2 linked regions of the Micromonospora rhizosphaerae genome follow. The protein of the gene in region 2 interacts with the protein of the main gene of each other region in a pairwise test. Links are inferred from orthologs where the notes say so. Each region holds a gene or a part of one and is shown on either strand. Other genes may lie near its edges.

Evidence for each region.
Region 1: the proteins of panC (region 2) and GA0070624_RS27675 interact in binary tests that used the Escherichia coli proteins (3 or more experiments, as listed by UniProt). The link is inferred for Micromonospora rhizosphaerae from one-to-one orthologs.

Annotation. Positions count from the first base shown.
Region 1 is NZ_FMHV01000002.1:5,870,432-5,877,502, forward strand. What follows is about bases 327-3,285. They hold GA0070624_RS27675 (NUDIX hydrolase), read left to right. Parts: upstream 327-1,506; coding sequence 1,507-2,064; downstream 2,065-3,285. Other genes in these bases: GA0070624_RS27670 (ISL3 family transposase), read left to right, coding at 327-1,389; GA0070624_RS27680 (DUF4259 domain-containing protein), read left to right, coding at 2,351-2,776; GA0070624_RS27685 (GNAT family N-acetyltransferase), read right to left, coding at 3,024-3,285. Also shown: more of GA0070624_RS27670, read left to right, coding at 73-326; more of GA0070624_RS27685, read right to left, coding at 3,286-3,482; GA0070624_RS27690 (zinc-binding dehydrogenase), read left to right, coding at 4,086-5,057; GA0070624_RS27695 (hypothetical protein), read left to right, coding at 5,382-5,948; GA0070624_RS27705 (IS701 family transposase), read right to left, coding at 6,633-7,071.
Region 2 is NZ_FMHV01000002.1:487,802-494,907, forward strand. The notes cover bases 1,563-4,556. They hold panC (pantoate--beta-alanine ligase), read right to left. Parts: upstream 3,487-4,556; coding sequence 2,638-3,486; downstream 1,563-2,637. Other genes in these bases: GA0070624_RS02430 (L-aspartate oxidase), read right to left, coding at 1,563-2,002; GA0070624_RS02445 (Rossmann-like and DUF2520 domain-containing protein), read right to left, coding at 3,483-4,460. In the rest of the region: nadC (carboxylating nicotinate-nucleotide diphosphorylase), read right to left, coding at 1-290; more of GA0070624_RS02430, read right to left, coding at 308-1,562; GA0070624_RS02450 (SAM-dependent methyltransferase), read left to right, coding at 4,694-5,737; GA0070624_RS02455 (hypothetical protein), read right to left, coding at 5,734-5,994; GA0070624_RS02460 (helix-turn-helix transcriptional regulator), read left to right, coding at 6,150-6,365; GA0070624_RS02465 (NADH-quinone oxidoreductase subunit D), read left to right, coding at 6,399-7,106. UniProt on the Escherichia coli protein: Catalyzes the condensation of pantoate with beta-alanine in an ATP-dependent reaction via a pantoyl-adenylate intermediate.

The sequences.
Region 1 (7,071 bases), 5.4 Mb from region 2 along the record:
TTGAGGACCCGCAGCTCTTCCATGATCATCTGAGTGTCGAGTTCGGACGATCACAAGTGAAAAGCTGCAGGCATGGTCAACGATACGACTCGGCTGCTGGGCCTTGACGGCCTAGCGGTGACCGGGGTGGAGCAGGCGGGTGATGGCACGCCGGTGGTGCATCTGGCCACGGTGGATGAGCAGGCGCGATGCTGCCCGCGGTGCGGTCAGCGGGCGTGGCGGGTGAAGGAGTGGACCACGACCCGGCCGCGGGATTTGCCGGTGGCGGGTCGGGCGCCTCGGCTGCGGTGGCGTAAGCCCCGGTGGCGGTGCGACAACCGGGACTGCGAGCGTGGCTCGTTCACCGAGCAGGTCAGCGAGGTGCCGGCGCGGGCACGGCTCACGCGCCGGCTACGCCGCTCGGCTGGTACGGCGGTCGCCGACGCAGGCCGGACGGTGGTGCAGTCGGCCCGCGATCACCAGGTGTCCTGGCCGGTCGTCTCGGCGGCGTTTCGCGCCCACGCTGCCGAGGTGCTGCCAGCCGAGCCCGGCCCGGTCAAGGTGCTGGGCATCGATGAGGTCCGCCGCGGCAAACCGAGATGGGTCTTCGATGAGCAGGACGGACCGTGGAGCACGACCGCCGACCGTTGGCATGTCGGCTTCGTGGACCTGTCCGGCGGGCAAGGCCTACTCGCGCAGGTCGAGGGCCGCACCACCGCCTCAGTCGTCGGCTGGCTCGCCGCCCGCCCAGCGGCGTGGCGGCACGCGGTCCAAGCGGTGGCGATCGACATGTGCACGGTGTTCAAGGCCGCGATCCGCGCGGTGTTACCGCAGGCCACCATCGTCGTTGATCACTTTCACATGGTGCAGTTGGCCAACGCAGCGGTCACCGAAGTCCGCCGCCGGGTCACCATGACCCAGCGCGGCCGCCGCGGCCGCAAACAAGATCGGGAGTGGCAACTACGTAACCGGCTCACCCGTTCAGCGGCGCGAATGCGAGCCGAGCACGTCGACACCCTCGTTGACGACCTGACCGACCTACCGGCGGCGATCGGGCAACCGATCCTTGCCGCCTGGAACGCCAGGGAAGACCTCCTTGACCTCCTCGCCATCGCGAGGACCAACCGCAACCGGGCCGAGATCAGCAAGCTGCTGGGCAGGTTCTACCAGCGGTGCGCGACGAGCGACCTGTCCGAAATCCACCGACTCGCCACCACGACCGAGACCTGGTGGCCACAAATCCTCGCATTCATCCAGACCGGGATCACCAACGCCGGAAGCGAAGGCACCAACCGAGTGATCAAGACCGTCGCCCGCGACGCCTACGGCTTCCGCAACCCCGACAACCAGAGGCTACGCACCCGCTGCGCCACCACCCGACGCACACGCGGACACCTCCACCCGGCCTAACTTTCGAAAGGCTTCTATGGATCGGGCTCGATGGCGAGCCGGCGTTGGGAGCGGCGATGTAGCTATGCCGGCAGGGCCGACCGCTCTCGCGCCGCGCGACTGCTGTTGGATGTCCTTATGGCTGATCAGTCGGCGCTCTCGGCGGACGAAATCCTGGACATCGTGGACGAGCACGACCGGGTGGTGGGGCAGGCGCCACGCAAGGAGGCGTACGCCCACGGATTGCGGCACCGCTGCGTGTTCGTGCTGGCACGAGACGCGGAGGGGCGCGTCTTCGTGCACCGCCGCACCGCGCGGAAGCTCGTCTTCCCATCGCTGTACGACATGTTCGTCGGCGGGGTGGTCGGCACGGGCGAGTCGTACGACGAGGCAGCACTGCGCGAGGCCGAGGAGGAATTGGGAGTGTCGGGACTGCCCGCGCCCGTACCGCTGTTCAAGTTCCTCTACGAGACGCCCGAGCACGCCTGGTGGTCCGCTGTCTACGAGACACGCTGCGAGCCGCCGGTCGACCCACAGGCCGAGGAGGTCGCCTGGCACGCGTTCCTCACCGAGGAGGAGCTGGAACGGCGGCTCGCCGAGTGGACGTGGGTGCCGGACGGCATGGACGCGTATCGCCGGCTGCTGGCGTGGCGAGCTGACCAGGCCGAGCAGCCTGTGCAGCGTCGATGCTTATAGAGGATCACCGTCCTCATCGACCGCCCAGCAGAGCTCCCTCACACCAGAGCAGGCGCCAACCGATCAAACCCCGATCAAGTTCGAAGAGCCGACATGCTTGACACTCGCGTCCCACCTGATACCCGACATGATCCTCAAGTGGGTCGCGCAGGCCCTCACGGTCCGCAACAGGGGCGGCGCATCGCGGCTACTTGTTTCATTGACCTGCGAGCGTTGCCCGGCCAGGCTCCCACAGCGATAACAGGTGTGAAGATCGTCCCCGGGCGACAAACGGGAGGTGGCTGCTGTGGGGTTCTGGGACTCCAGTCCGTTCGGCAACGATGACGCTGCGGACTTCGCCGACGCGCTGGACAAGACGACGGCGCAGGGGCGCATCGAGATGGTCGGCGCCGTGCTGGAACGCGTTGCTACTACCGGCATCAGCCAGGAACTCGATGCCGGTGACGCGCCCCGGGCGGTAGCAGCCGCAGCTTTGGTCGCCGCCCAGTGTCCTGCCGGTGAGCCCGTGCGCTCCAACTACGGTCCGTCCACGTCCATGCCGCAGTTTCCGGGCTACGTACGGCAACTGGCGATCACCGCCCTCGATCGCCTGGTCACACCGCCGTCCTGGCTTGCCGACGGCTGGAGGAATGACGCGACATGGCGTCGAACCATCAGCGATCTTCGCAACGTCCTCGACCCACCGCAGGCCGAAACCCTCTTCGATCTGTAGTCGGGCGTCAACGCCGAACTCACCGAGCACTTCGACACGTCCGGACGCCCTCGCCCCCACGACGATCGGCCACACAGCGTGACGCGCGGATTGCGGCATAGAAAGACGTCGCGCAGGCATACTCAGTCGCGTGGAAGCGTCCCGCCCGAGGCAACTCGCGTTCCTCATGCGCCCCACCGCACCGCGCAGCCCGCCGCTGAGGCCCATCCAGGCGACGACGCCGGCCGGGAGCCCGCCCGCGACTGGATTATCGACTGTGCTGCATGCCGCGGACCATGCGAATCTCCCGCACCCCGCCCTCGACCTGGGCCGTCCCGTCGGCAACGAAGCCGTGCTTGCGGTAGAACGCCTGTGCACGAGGGTTCGGGTCGGCCACCCACAGCGCCACCGACTCCTCCGGATCGACGACCGCCTCCAGCAGCGCCGGCCCAGCACCCGTGCCGTGGTCGGCCGCATACACATAGAGCACATACAGCTGCCTCGCCCACGCCGCCCCGGCGTCCAAGGGCGGGCCTGACATGGCGATCCCGACCAGCTCGCCGTCCCGCTCGGCGACAGCCACGCGGTTCTCGCGATAGCGCTCGTCGGTCAACGCGGCAGTCCAAAACCGCTCCCGAGCAGCCAGGAACCCTGGGTCGTCGAGCACCGCGTCCGACATGAGTCCCCGATACGTCTCCTGCCAGCACCGCACATTCACACGTGCCATCTGCGCGACGTCCTCGACCCGAGCCGGGCGAGCAGTCAGCGAGGAACTCACCGCCGAATCGTAGGCCGCCAACCGCCGCCCGCTACACCAGGTCCGCCAGTACGCAGCAGGAGGCTTGGTTAGCGTCGCAGGACATCCGGGTTCCGGTGGACGAACTGGCTTTTTCCTCCGAGGACGGACATCTACTCGTTCCCCAGTTGGTAAGCGCCGGTTGGCTACCGGGCGGAGGCGACCCCGCACGTCACTGCTGTGGACGCCGCCCTGTCTGACATGAGCGGCGCGGAGCATGCTCACTTGTGGACGGTTGAGGCGCTCCATGATGCCCCAGAGTGGGCAGGTGCCCGGGAGCTAGCCGCCCGCGCGTTGCACTTTCTCTAACGACCGCTCATCGGCAAGTCCGGACGTCGGCTCCATTCGGTTGACATGACGCTCCGTAACGCGCGGATCGCGGCATGAGCGGATGTTCAGTTGGGCTCAGGCGAAGGTCTGACGCGGTGGCTGTGGGACCACGGGTCTCGTCGGGGATGCGTCGGTTGACCTCAAGCAAACTTGAGGTTGCATGCTTTCGGCGTTCGCGTCGGCGAACGGATGGGAGTAGGTGGTATGCGAGTGGTCCAGGCGATCCGTTTCGGGGGTCCCGAGGTGCTGGTTCCAGGTCAGGCGCCGGACCCGGTGGCCGGGCCGGGCCAGGTCGTGGTCGATGTGGCGGTGGCGGGCATGACGTTCGTCGAGACGCAGATCCGGCGTGGCACCGACAGGTGGCATGAACGGCCGCGGCTGCCGTACGTGCCGGGCGGTCTGGTGGCCGGGCTTGTGAGCGCAGTCGGCGCCCAGGTGGATCCGGCTTGGCTGGGGCGGCGTGTCGTGGCCAGTACGGGAGAGACCGGCGGTTTCGCCGAGCGGGCGGTGGCGCTGGTCGGGGAGCTGTTCCCGGTGCCAGACGGCCTCGGCCTGCCGGAGGCCACCGCCCTTTACAGCGACGGCAGCACGGCGCAGGGGCTGGCCGAACACGCCAAGATCGGCCCAGGTGACTGGATTCTGGTCGAAGCGGCGGCGGGTGGGGTGGGCAGCCTGCTGGTGCAGCTCGCCCGTGCGACGGGCGCGCGGGTCGTCGGAGCCGCTCGCGGAGGCCGGAAGCTCGATCTGGTCCGAGAGCTAGGCGCCGACGCGGTCGTCGACTACTCCGAACCAGGCTGGATCAAGCGGGTGCTCGAAGCGACCGGTGACGCGGGACCGGATGTGGTGTTCGACGGCGTCGGCGGCCAGATCGGGCGGGCCGCGTTCGAGGTGACGGCCCGCGGCGGCCGTTTCTCGGTGCACGGCGCCTCCAGCGGTGAGGCCACGCTTATCGACCCTGCGGAGGCGAGCCAAAGGGACGTGAAGGTGATCGGCATCGAACAGCTCTTTGATTTCGGACCGCATGTGGTGCGGTGGGCGGAGCGGATGATGTCGCAGGCGGCAGCGGGACTCGTCCGGCCGATCATCGGGCAGACCTTCTCGTTGGAGCGTGCCGCCGATGCGCACGCCGCAGTCGAAAACCGCACCGCCGTGGGGAAGACCCTGCTGTTGATTTGACGGCCTGCGCCTGGGATCGCTGACCTGGCCACGTCATCCGCCGCTGAGGCTCAACGGCCCATGCCACCGCCAAAGCCGGACCACACGCTCATCGGCATGTGAGTGTGCCCAAGGCCGCTCATCTGTCACGGACTGTAACCAGGGCGACCAAGGCCGACTGTCGTGCATGTCCTGGGACGGATTCGTCAAGCATGTGGTGGGACTAGACAATCACGAGTAGGTGCTTGTCCCGTCACGGGACATCCGTGACAGTGGCGTCCCACCAGATGCTTGACGCGATCCAGACCGTTGGCTTGCAGGATCTTGTGGGAGACTCCCGCCGTGATGAGGGAGGCTGAGGACGAGGATGCCCTGGATGTCCGGGAGCTTGTTCCGGTCGAAGGCGGAACGTGGGGCGGGCTGCTGTTCGACAACCCGAGGGTGGGGCTGGCCCCACACCTGACGTGGAGCTTCCGCTTTCCGTTCGAAGAGGTGATCCGGGACTACGGGAGCAGTCAGATCTTCCTGGACATCGAGTGGCTACCTCTGCCCGGGGCCAGTTGGGGCAACATGACAGGCCAAGCGATTCGAGGCGTCGGCGAGCCTGCTGAGTCCAGCGTCTGCTTCTTCCAGCATCACCAATACGACCTCATTGACCTGGAGATCGTGGAGCAGCGTGATCTATGGATTCACGCCCGTGCCACGCTGACCGGTGACTTGGACGGCCTAGGCATGGATCCTGTCACCGCCGACGCATGGCTTCGCTTCACCGGCATCCGGGTGTATCTGAGTGACATCACCTCGGCCGAATCAGCGCTTGCTCGGCTCCAGGAGTTCACCGCCCCTGAGGGGCTGTCGTACACGCCGACGCCCAACAGCCCTTCCTTCCGGTTCGAGCCTGCGGATTCCTAGCGGCGTTCACGGCATCGCACCAGGTTGGCAGGCGCCATGGTCGCCCTAACCTTCTACGCCTCTTTACGCCGCCAGCCCGAGCAGCTCACCAGCGCGGGCGTTGAAGCGCTGAACTTCCGGCACCTTCGGGTAGGGCTTCATCCGCCGCTGCAGGTCGCGCACGGTTTCGATAGCGCGAGAGGAGTTGACCGACGCTGACAGCTCGACAACCCGCGTTGCGCGAGACGCTGCAGCGTCTACGTCGGAGCGGTCGAGGTCGACCACCGCCAGCGCTGCCTCGCTCAGCGCGCCCCGGCGCGCTCTCCCCTGCCGCCGTGCGCCTGCGGCGGACTCCGTGGCGAACCGTTCGGTCTCTGCCGGCTCCTTGAGATCGCGGAAGCAGTGGGCCGCTTCGCCGAGAAGGTACGGAGCGTCGATGAACTTGGCCCACGCGGGTTCCTCGTCGTGGTTGACCCGAGCGAACACCTGCTCAGCTCGTGCGACGGACGCAGCGGCGGCGGGCGCATCACCGACGGCTGCGAGGGCACGCGCCTCAAGGATGTGCAGGTCTGCGAGGCACGCCGTGGACTCACCTTCGGCCAGCCCTCGACGGCCAGCTCGGGCCAGCATCAGTGCCTCGCGCGGATGCCCGAGCAGGTTTGCCTGGTCTGACATTCCGGCTAGTACTCCAGCCGGGGATCGTGATCACGGCTCGATGAGGGCTTGTCGGGCGTAATGGCTTTTCATGGCGCGGGCTTGGTGGCGGCGTCGGCGGACCGACCAGAGCAAGGGATCGGTGTGGCGGCGGGTGGGCTCGATGATCAGGACGTTGAACAGGTGGCGTAGCTCGTTGACGGTTAGCGGGATCAGCCCGGCCGGGTCGGGCCGGTCGCGGTGAGCGGTGGCAGCGGCGAGGAAGGCGTGGGCGAGGATCGCCAGGGTGGTCCAGCGGTGCCAGGACGTCCAGCGGCGGTTCTGGTGCTGGTCGAGGCCGAGGCCGGTCTTCGCGGCTTGGAACGACTCTTCAATTTTCCAGCGGCGCCCGGCCACTGTGACGAGGGTGTGCAGCGGGACGGGTTCGGGTGACCAGCAGCGGTAGAAGGCCAGCTCGCCGGTTGTCCGGTTGCGGCGGATCAGGAGCCAG
Region 2 (7,106 bases):
ACCCGCTGGCCGTCGTGGGCGACCAGCGACACCTCGACGGTACGGTCCGACCCGGTCACCTCGCCGACCAGCTCGAACACCGCCGCGGCCACGGCCAGCCCGGCCACCACGCCGTTGGCGCGGGCGACCAGATCGGCGGTGTCGTTCTGCGCGGCCGGGATGGTGGCCACGCTGGTTACGTCGAGGAAGTCCGGGCCGAGGTCCTCGGTGAGCGCGTCGACGATGACCTCCCGCACCCGCGCCGGGTCCAGGCCACCGGCCCGCAACGCCTGCTCCGTCGACTCCCTCACCGGCTCACTCCTCGCACTCACGCTGACTCCTCCCACTGCTGCGTCAACCGCCCCTGCGCTCCGACCGCCTCGACGAGGTGGCCGAGCCACCGCTCGTCGGTGATCGGGAAGTCCTCGCGCCAGTGGCACCCCCGGGTCTCCTGGCGGGCGTACGCGGCGGCGACCAGCGTCGCCGCCACGGTGATCAGGTTCGTCGCCTCCCAGTCGGCGGTACGCGGCGTGCCGCGGCTGGTGCCGATCTCGCTCAGCGTCGCCGCCGTGGCGGCCAGGGTCGCCGCCGAGCGGAGCACCCCGGCCCCCCGGGTCATCGCCCGCTGCAGGGCCGGCGTGCCCTCGGCCGGCACCACCCAGCCCTCGCCGCCCACCCAGGCGCCGGTCTCCGCCGGCCTGGCCTGGTCGGGCAGGCCGGCGGCGATGTCCTCCGCGATCCGCCGGGAGAAGACCAGCCCCTCCAGCAGCGAGTTGCTGGCCAGCCGGTTCGCGCCGTGCACGCCGGTGCAGGCGACCTCGCCGCACGCGTACAGGCCGGGGATGGAGGTCCGGCCGTGCAGGTCGGTACGGACGCCGCCGGAGGCGTAGTGGGCCGCCGGGGCGACCGGGATCAGGTCGGTGGCTGGGTCGACGCCGATGGCCAGGCAGGACGCGACGATCGTCGGGAAGCGCCCGGCCAGGAAGTCCCCGCCGAGATGCCGGGCATCGAGGTAGACATGGTCCGCGCCGGTGGCCAGCAGCACCCGGTGGATGCCCTTGGCCACCACGTCCCGGGGGGCCAGCTCGGCCAGCTCGTGCTGGCCGACCATGAACCGCTTGCCGTCCGCGTCGACCAGATGGGCCCCCTCGCCACGCAGCGCCTCGGAGACCAAGGGCTGCTGGGCCCGCCCGACGCCGGGCACGCCCGCCCCGGCCGGGGTGATCAGCGCGGTCGGGTGGAACTGGACGAACTCGACGTCGGTGACCGCCGCGCCGGCCCGCATCGCCAGGGCCACCCCGTCGCCGGTGGAGACCGCCGGGTTGGTGGTGGCCGAGAAGATCTGCCCCAGCCCGCCGGTGGCCAGCACCACCGCCCGGGCCAGCAGCGCGCCGACGCCGTCCTCGCTGCCCTCGCCGAGCACGTGCAGGGTGATGCCGCAGGCCGGGCCGAGCCCGCCGGGGCCGTCGCCGGGGGCACGGAGCAGGTCCAACACCAGGGCGTGCTCGACGAGCCGGATCCACGGGTCGCGCCGGACCGCCGCCTGCAGCGCCCGCTGCACCTCGGCCCCGGTGGCGTCCCCACCGGCGTGCACGATCCGGTCGGCCCGGTGGCCGCCCTCCCGGGTGAGCATCAGCGAGCCGTCCGGGTTCCGGTCGAACTCGGCGCCGATCCGGATCAGCTCCCGCAGCCGGGTCGGCCCCTCCTCCACCAGCACCCGGACCGCGGCCGGATCGCAGAGACCGACGCCGGCGATCTCGGTGTCCGCGGCGTGCGCCGCCGGGGTGTCCGTCGGGTCGAGCACCGCGGCGATGCCGCCCTGCGCCCAGCGGGTCGAGCCCTCCTCGATGTTGACCTTGGTGACCACGGTGACGTGCAGCCCCGCCTCGCGCAGGTGCAGCGCGGCGGTCAGGCCGGCGACCCCGGAGCCAACGACGATCACGTCGGTGGTCTCCACCCAGCCGGGCGCGGGCGCGGCCAGCAGTCTGGGCAGGGCCGGCAGGTCGACGCTGGGAAGGTCCATGACCACAGTCAACCCGAACATCCCTCATCCCGGACGCCGGGGGCGCGACGAGTGGTTTCGGCTACCCCGTCCTCGCCCCCGCGATCTTGCACGTTGGGTGCCCGCATTTCGGGGCGTAAGGGGCGGAACGCCAACCCCAACTGCAAGATCGCGAGGCAGGGGTGGGACGGGGGGTCAGGGGTGGTGGTGGCGAGGGGGTTGGGGATGGGGGTGCCGGCGGTGCCGGGGGTGGCGGTCGCCGGGTCGGCCGTCAGGTCGACGATCTTGTTGTCGGTGTCGACGTGGACCACCCGGGGCTGGTAGGAGCGGGCCTCGGCGTCGTCCATCTGGCCGTACGAGATGAGGATGACCAGGTCACCCGGGTGCACCAGGTGCGCGGCCGCGCCGTTGATGCCGATCACGCCGCTGGCCCGCCGGCCGGGGATCACGTACGTCTCCAGCCGGGCCCCGTTGGTGATGTCCACGATCGCCACCTGCTCGCCGGGGAGCAGGTCGGCCGCGTCGAGCAGATCCTCGTCCACGGTCACCGAGCCGACGTAGTGCAGGTCGGCCTGGGTCACCGTAGCCCGGTGGATCTTCGACTTGAGCATGGTGCGGAGCATCGGGGTGCCTTTCAGCAGGTGTGGTGGTGGGAGTCAGGACTGCGGGGCGAGCTGGATCGCCGCGTTGTCGATCAGCCGGGTGGTGCCGACCCACGCGGCGATCAACAGCCGCGCCGGACCGGTCACCGGGCCCGGCTCCAGATCGGGGTCGGTGAGCACCAGGTAGTCGAGCTGGGCTCCGGGCGTACCGGAGTCGAAGGCCCGGTGGGCGGCGGCCAGCACCGCCCCGGCATCCCGACCCTGCTTGGCGGCCGCGACGCCGGCCCGCAGCGCGGCGGAGAGGCTCAGCGCGGCCTGCCGCTCCGGCGCGGAGAGGTAGCGGTTACGGCTGGACAGGGCCAGCCCGTCCGGCTCCCGCACGGTCGGCACGCCGACCACCGCGACCGGCACGTCCAGGTCCCGGGCCATCCGCCGGACCAGGGTGAGCTGCTGGTAGTCCTTCTCGCCGAAGAAGGCCAGGTCGGGACGGGTGAGCTGGAGCAGTTTCAGGACCACAGTGAGCACCCCGTGGAAGAAGCCGGGCCGGCTCTGCCCCTCCAGGTCCTCGCCGAGCTGGCCGGGGTTGACCCGGACCCGGGGCTGACCGTCCGGATACATCTCGGCCACCGAGGGGGCGAAGACCACGTCCGCGCCGGCCCGCCGGCAGACCTCCAGGTCCCCGTCGAGGGTGCGCGGGTACCGGTCGAAGTCCTCGTTCGGGCCGAACTGGAGCGGGTTGACGAAGATCGTGACGATGACGTGGTCGGCCTGCTCGCGGGCGGCCCGGAGCAGCGTCTCGTGCCCGGAGTGCAGCGCGCCCATGGTCATCACGACGCCGACGGTGCCCTTCATGCCGTCCCGCGCCGCCGCCAGCTCCTTGCGCGTGTGCACCAGCTCCGTCATGCGGCCACCTCCCGGTCCCGCCCACTCAGCACGTCCAGCAGCGACTCCGCGTCCACCGGGCGCAGCCGCCCGGCCGCGATCGCCCGGTCCGCGGTCCGTCTTGCCAACGCCAGGTAGGGCGCCACGGATTCCGGCGCGGTCGCCGCCAGCCGGACCAGGTGCCGGCGTACGGTGCCCGAGTCGCCCCGGGAGACCGGGCCGGTCAGCGCGTCGTCGCCGAGCCGCAGGGCGTTCTCCAGCGCCGCCCGCAGCAGCGGGGCGAGCACCTTCTCCGGCTGGCCCACCCCGGCGTCGCGCAGCCGGTCGGCCGCCTCGTTGACCAGGGTGACCAGGTGGTTCGCGCCGTGTGCCAGGGCCGCGTGGTAGAGCGGCCGGTCCGCCTCAGCCACCCACTCCGGTACGCCGCCGAGGTCGGCGACCAGCCGGGCGGCGAACGGCCGCAGCTCGGCCGGGGCGGTGACGCCGTACGAGATGCCGGGCAGGCGGCTGAGGTCGTCCGGCGTACCGGTGAAGGTCATCGCCGGGTGCAGGGCGAGCGGCCGGGCGCCGACGGCGGCGGCCGGGCCGAGGACGGCCAGCCCGTGGGCGCCGGAGGTGTGCGCGACGACCTGACCAGGGCGCAGCGCGCCGGCCTCGGCCAGGGCGGCCACCACGCCGGCCAGCGCGTCGTCGGGGACGGCCACGATCAGCAGGTCGGTGGCGGCCCGGGCCACCGCGGTCGCGGAGCGGTTGGGGGTCTCCGGGAGCAGCAGGGCCAGCCGGGCCTTCGTGGCCCCGGAGGCGCCGGAGGCGGCGACCACCCGGTGGCCGGCCGCGGCGAGGGCGGCGCCGAGCACGGCACCGACCCGACCGGCGCCGATCACACCGACGGTGAGGGTGCGGGGAAAGAGCAGCGGGGCGCCGGCAGAGGCGCCTCCCGACGGTGCGGCGGGCCCGTGCGGGGCGGCCGGACGCGGGCGCAGCGGTGCGCTCATGGCAACGATCCAGTCCTCGGAGGGGGTACCGGTCGATCGCAAGTATGCGCCGGGATTACGCAGTGAAAACAAGCATGTGTGAAAACCTTCACCGAGGGTGTAGACGGCGGAATTCCGGGCACGACCTGGCCCCGTCGACACGCGGGTCCGCGGCCGCTTTTTGGCGTCCCGTGCAGTGCCCGTACGGTCGGCGGGTGACCTTTCCGGAGGACCGGCTGCCCTGGCGCGTGGCGATGGACGGGGCGCTCTACGGGCCCGGGGGCTTCTTCGTCTCCGGGGCCGGGCCGGCCGCCCACTTCCGCACCAGCGTGCACGCCTCTCCGGTCTTCGCTGCCGCCCTGCTCCGCTTGATCTCCGAGATCGACACCGCGCTCGGCCACCCTTCTCAGCTGGATGTGGTCGACGTCGGCGCTGGCCGCGGTGAACTCCTCTCGGCCCTCGCTGTTTCCGGTGGTTCCGCAGTCGCCGTCCGCCCGTCACCCTCCGCCTCGGAGGTCGCCGCCGGTACGTCGGTCGCCCATCCGGAAAATCCAGAGCCGTTCGGCCGCCGACTGCGGCTCACCGCCGTCGAGCGGGCAGCCCGGCCGGAGTACCTGCCGGAGCAGATCGAGTGGTCGGATCAGATCCCGAGCGGGATCACGGGATTGCTGCTGGCCACCGAGTGGCTGGACAACGTTCCGCTGGACGTGGCGGTGCGGACCGAGGACGGCTGGCGCTATCTGCTGGTGGACCCGGCCAGTGGCGAGGAGTCGGTCGGTGAGCCGGTGAGCCGGGTCGACGCGGACTGGCTGGACAGGTGGTGGCCGAGTGCCGCGATCGGAGCACGGGCCGAGATCGGCCGGACGAGGGACCAGGCCTGGGCCGACGCGGTTGGGAAGATCGACCGGGGATGTGCCCTGGCCGTCGACTACGGGCACCTGCGCGACGACCGGCCCGTGGACGGCAGCCTCACCGGGTACCGGGGTGGGCGGCAGGTGCCGCCGGTGCCGGACGGGTCGTGCGACGTCACCGCGCACGTCGCCATGGACTCGGTCGCCTCCGCCGGTGAGCGGGTCGCCCGGTGTACGTACTCCCTGATCTCGCAGCGGGAGGCGCTGCGGGCGCTCGGGGCGGACGGCGGGCGACCGCCGCTGAGCCTGGCCGCCAGCGACCCGGCCGGCTACGTCCGGGCGCTCGCCGCCGCCTCGTCGGTGGCCGAGCTGACCGACCCGGCCGGCCTCGGTGGGCACTGGTGGCTGCTCCAACCGGTGGGCGTGCCGCTCGTAGTCTGTCGCTAGCGGGTGGGTCGCGACCGTCGCCGCGACAGCTGAAGCTGGACCAGCCGCAGGTTCGGCGTCTCCGAGTACAACGCCGCGTTGATCGCGCCGAACGCCACCCCAGGAGCCCGCTTCGCCCGGTCGAGGTCCTCGGTCACCCGAGCGATCAACGTCAGCCGACAGCGCAGGTCGAACAGCTCCCGCCGCGAGCACAGCAATGCGGTCTCCAGCCCTTTCACCCGCTCGCGTAGCCACTCCAGCTCGGCCGCCTGCTCCACGTGCCGCTCCCTCCGATCGGGTTGAGGTGGCGACCGCCCGCCGGGTTCGGGTCCTCCATCGGACGGCCACCACGGGATTACTCTGAGCCACTTGAAAGGACTGCGCAAGTAGGTATACGCAAATCGGCACTGCCGGATCGGCCTACGGTCGCCGTGTGGGTGACGTCCCGGGTCCGCTGGTCGGTCCGCATGAGCTGCAGGAGCTGCTCGGCGTGAGCCGGACCCGGATGCGCCAGCTCGTCCGCTACCCGACCTTCCCCAAGCCTTTTCAACGCTTGCATGGAATGACCGTCTGGCTGCGCGCCGATGTCGAGGCTTGGATCGCCGAGCACCGCCCACCGCGGGTGACCGACGGCGACGAAGCCGAGTAACCGCGAATACCGACAACCGTCGCCCATGGCACGATGGCGGGCATGACCACGGACGCCGACCTCCGCGAGTTGACCGTCGGCACCGGCGCCGGCGGGGAGCAGCTCGGCATCGACATGGTGCTCAACATCGGCCCGCAGCACCCCTCCACACACGGTGTGCTCCGGCTGAGGCTGGTGCTCGACGGCGAGCGGGTGCTCTCGGCCGAGCCGATCGTCGGCTACATGCACCGGGGCGCGGAGAAGCTCTTCGAGGTACGCGACTACCGGCAGATCATCGTGCTGGCCAACCGGCACGACTGGCTCTCGGCCTTCTCCAACGAGCTGGGCGTGGTGCTCGCCGTGGAGCGGCTGATGGGCATGGAGGTGCCGGAGCGGGCGGTCTGGCTGCGGATGGCGCTGGCCGAGCTGAACCGGGTGCTCAACCACCTGATGTTCCTCGGCTCGTACCCGCTGGAGATCGGCGCGATCACCCCGGTGTTCTACGCGTTCCGGGAACGGGAAACCCTCCAGGCGGTGATGGAGGAGGTCTCCGGCGGCCGGATCCACTACATGTTCAACCGCGTCGGCGGGCTCAAGGAGGAGGTGCCGGCCGGGTGGACCGGCCGGGCCCGGGCGGCCATCGGCGAGGTGCGCCGGCGGATGCCGGACCTGGACAACCTGATCCGGCGCAACGACATCTTCCTGGCCCGTACCGTCGGGGTGGGGGTGCTGTCCGCCGCCGACGCCGCCGCCTTCGGGGCG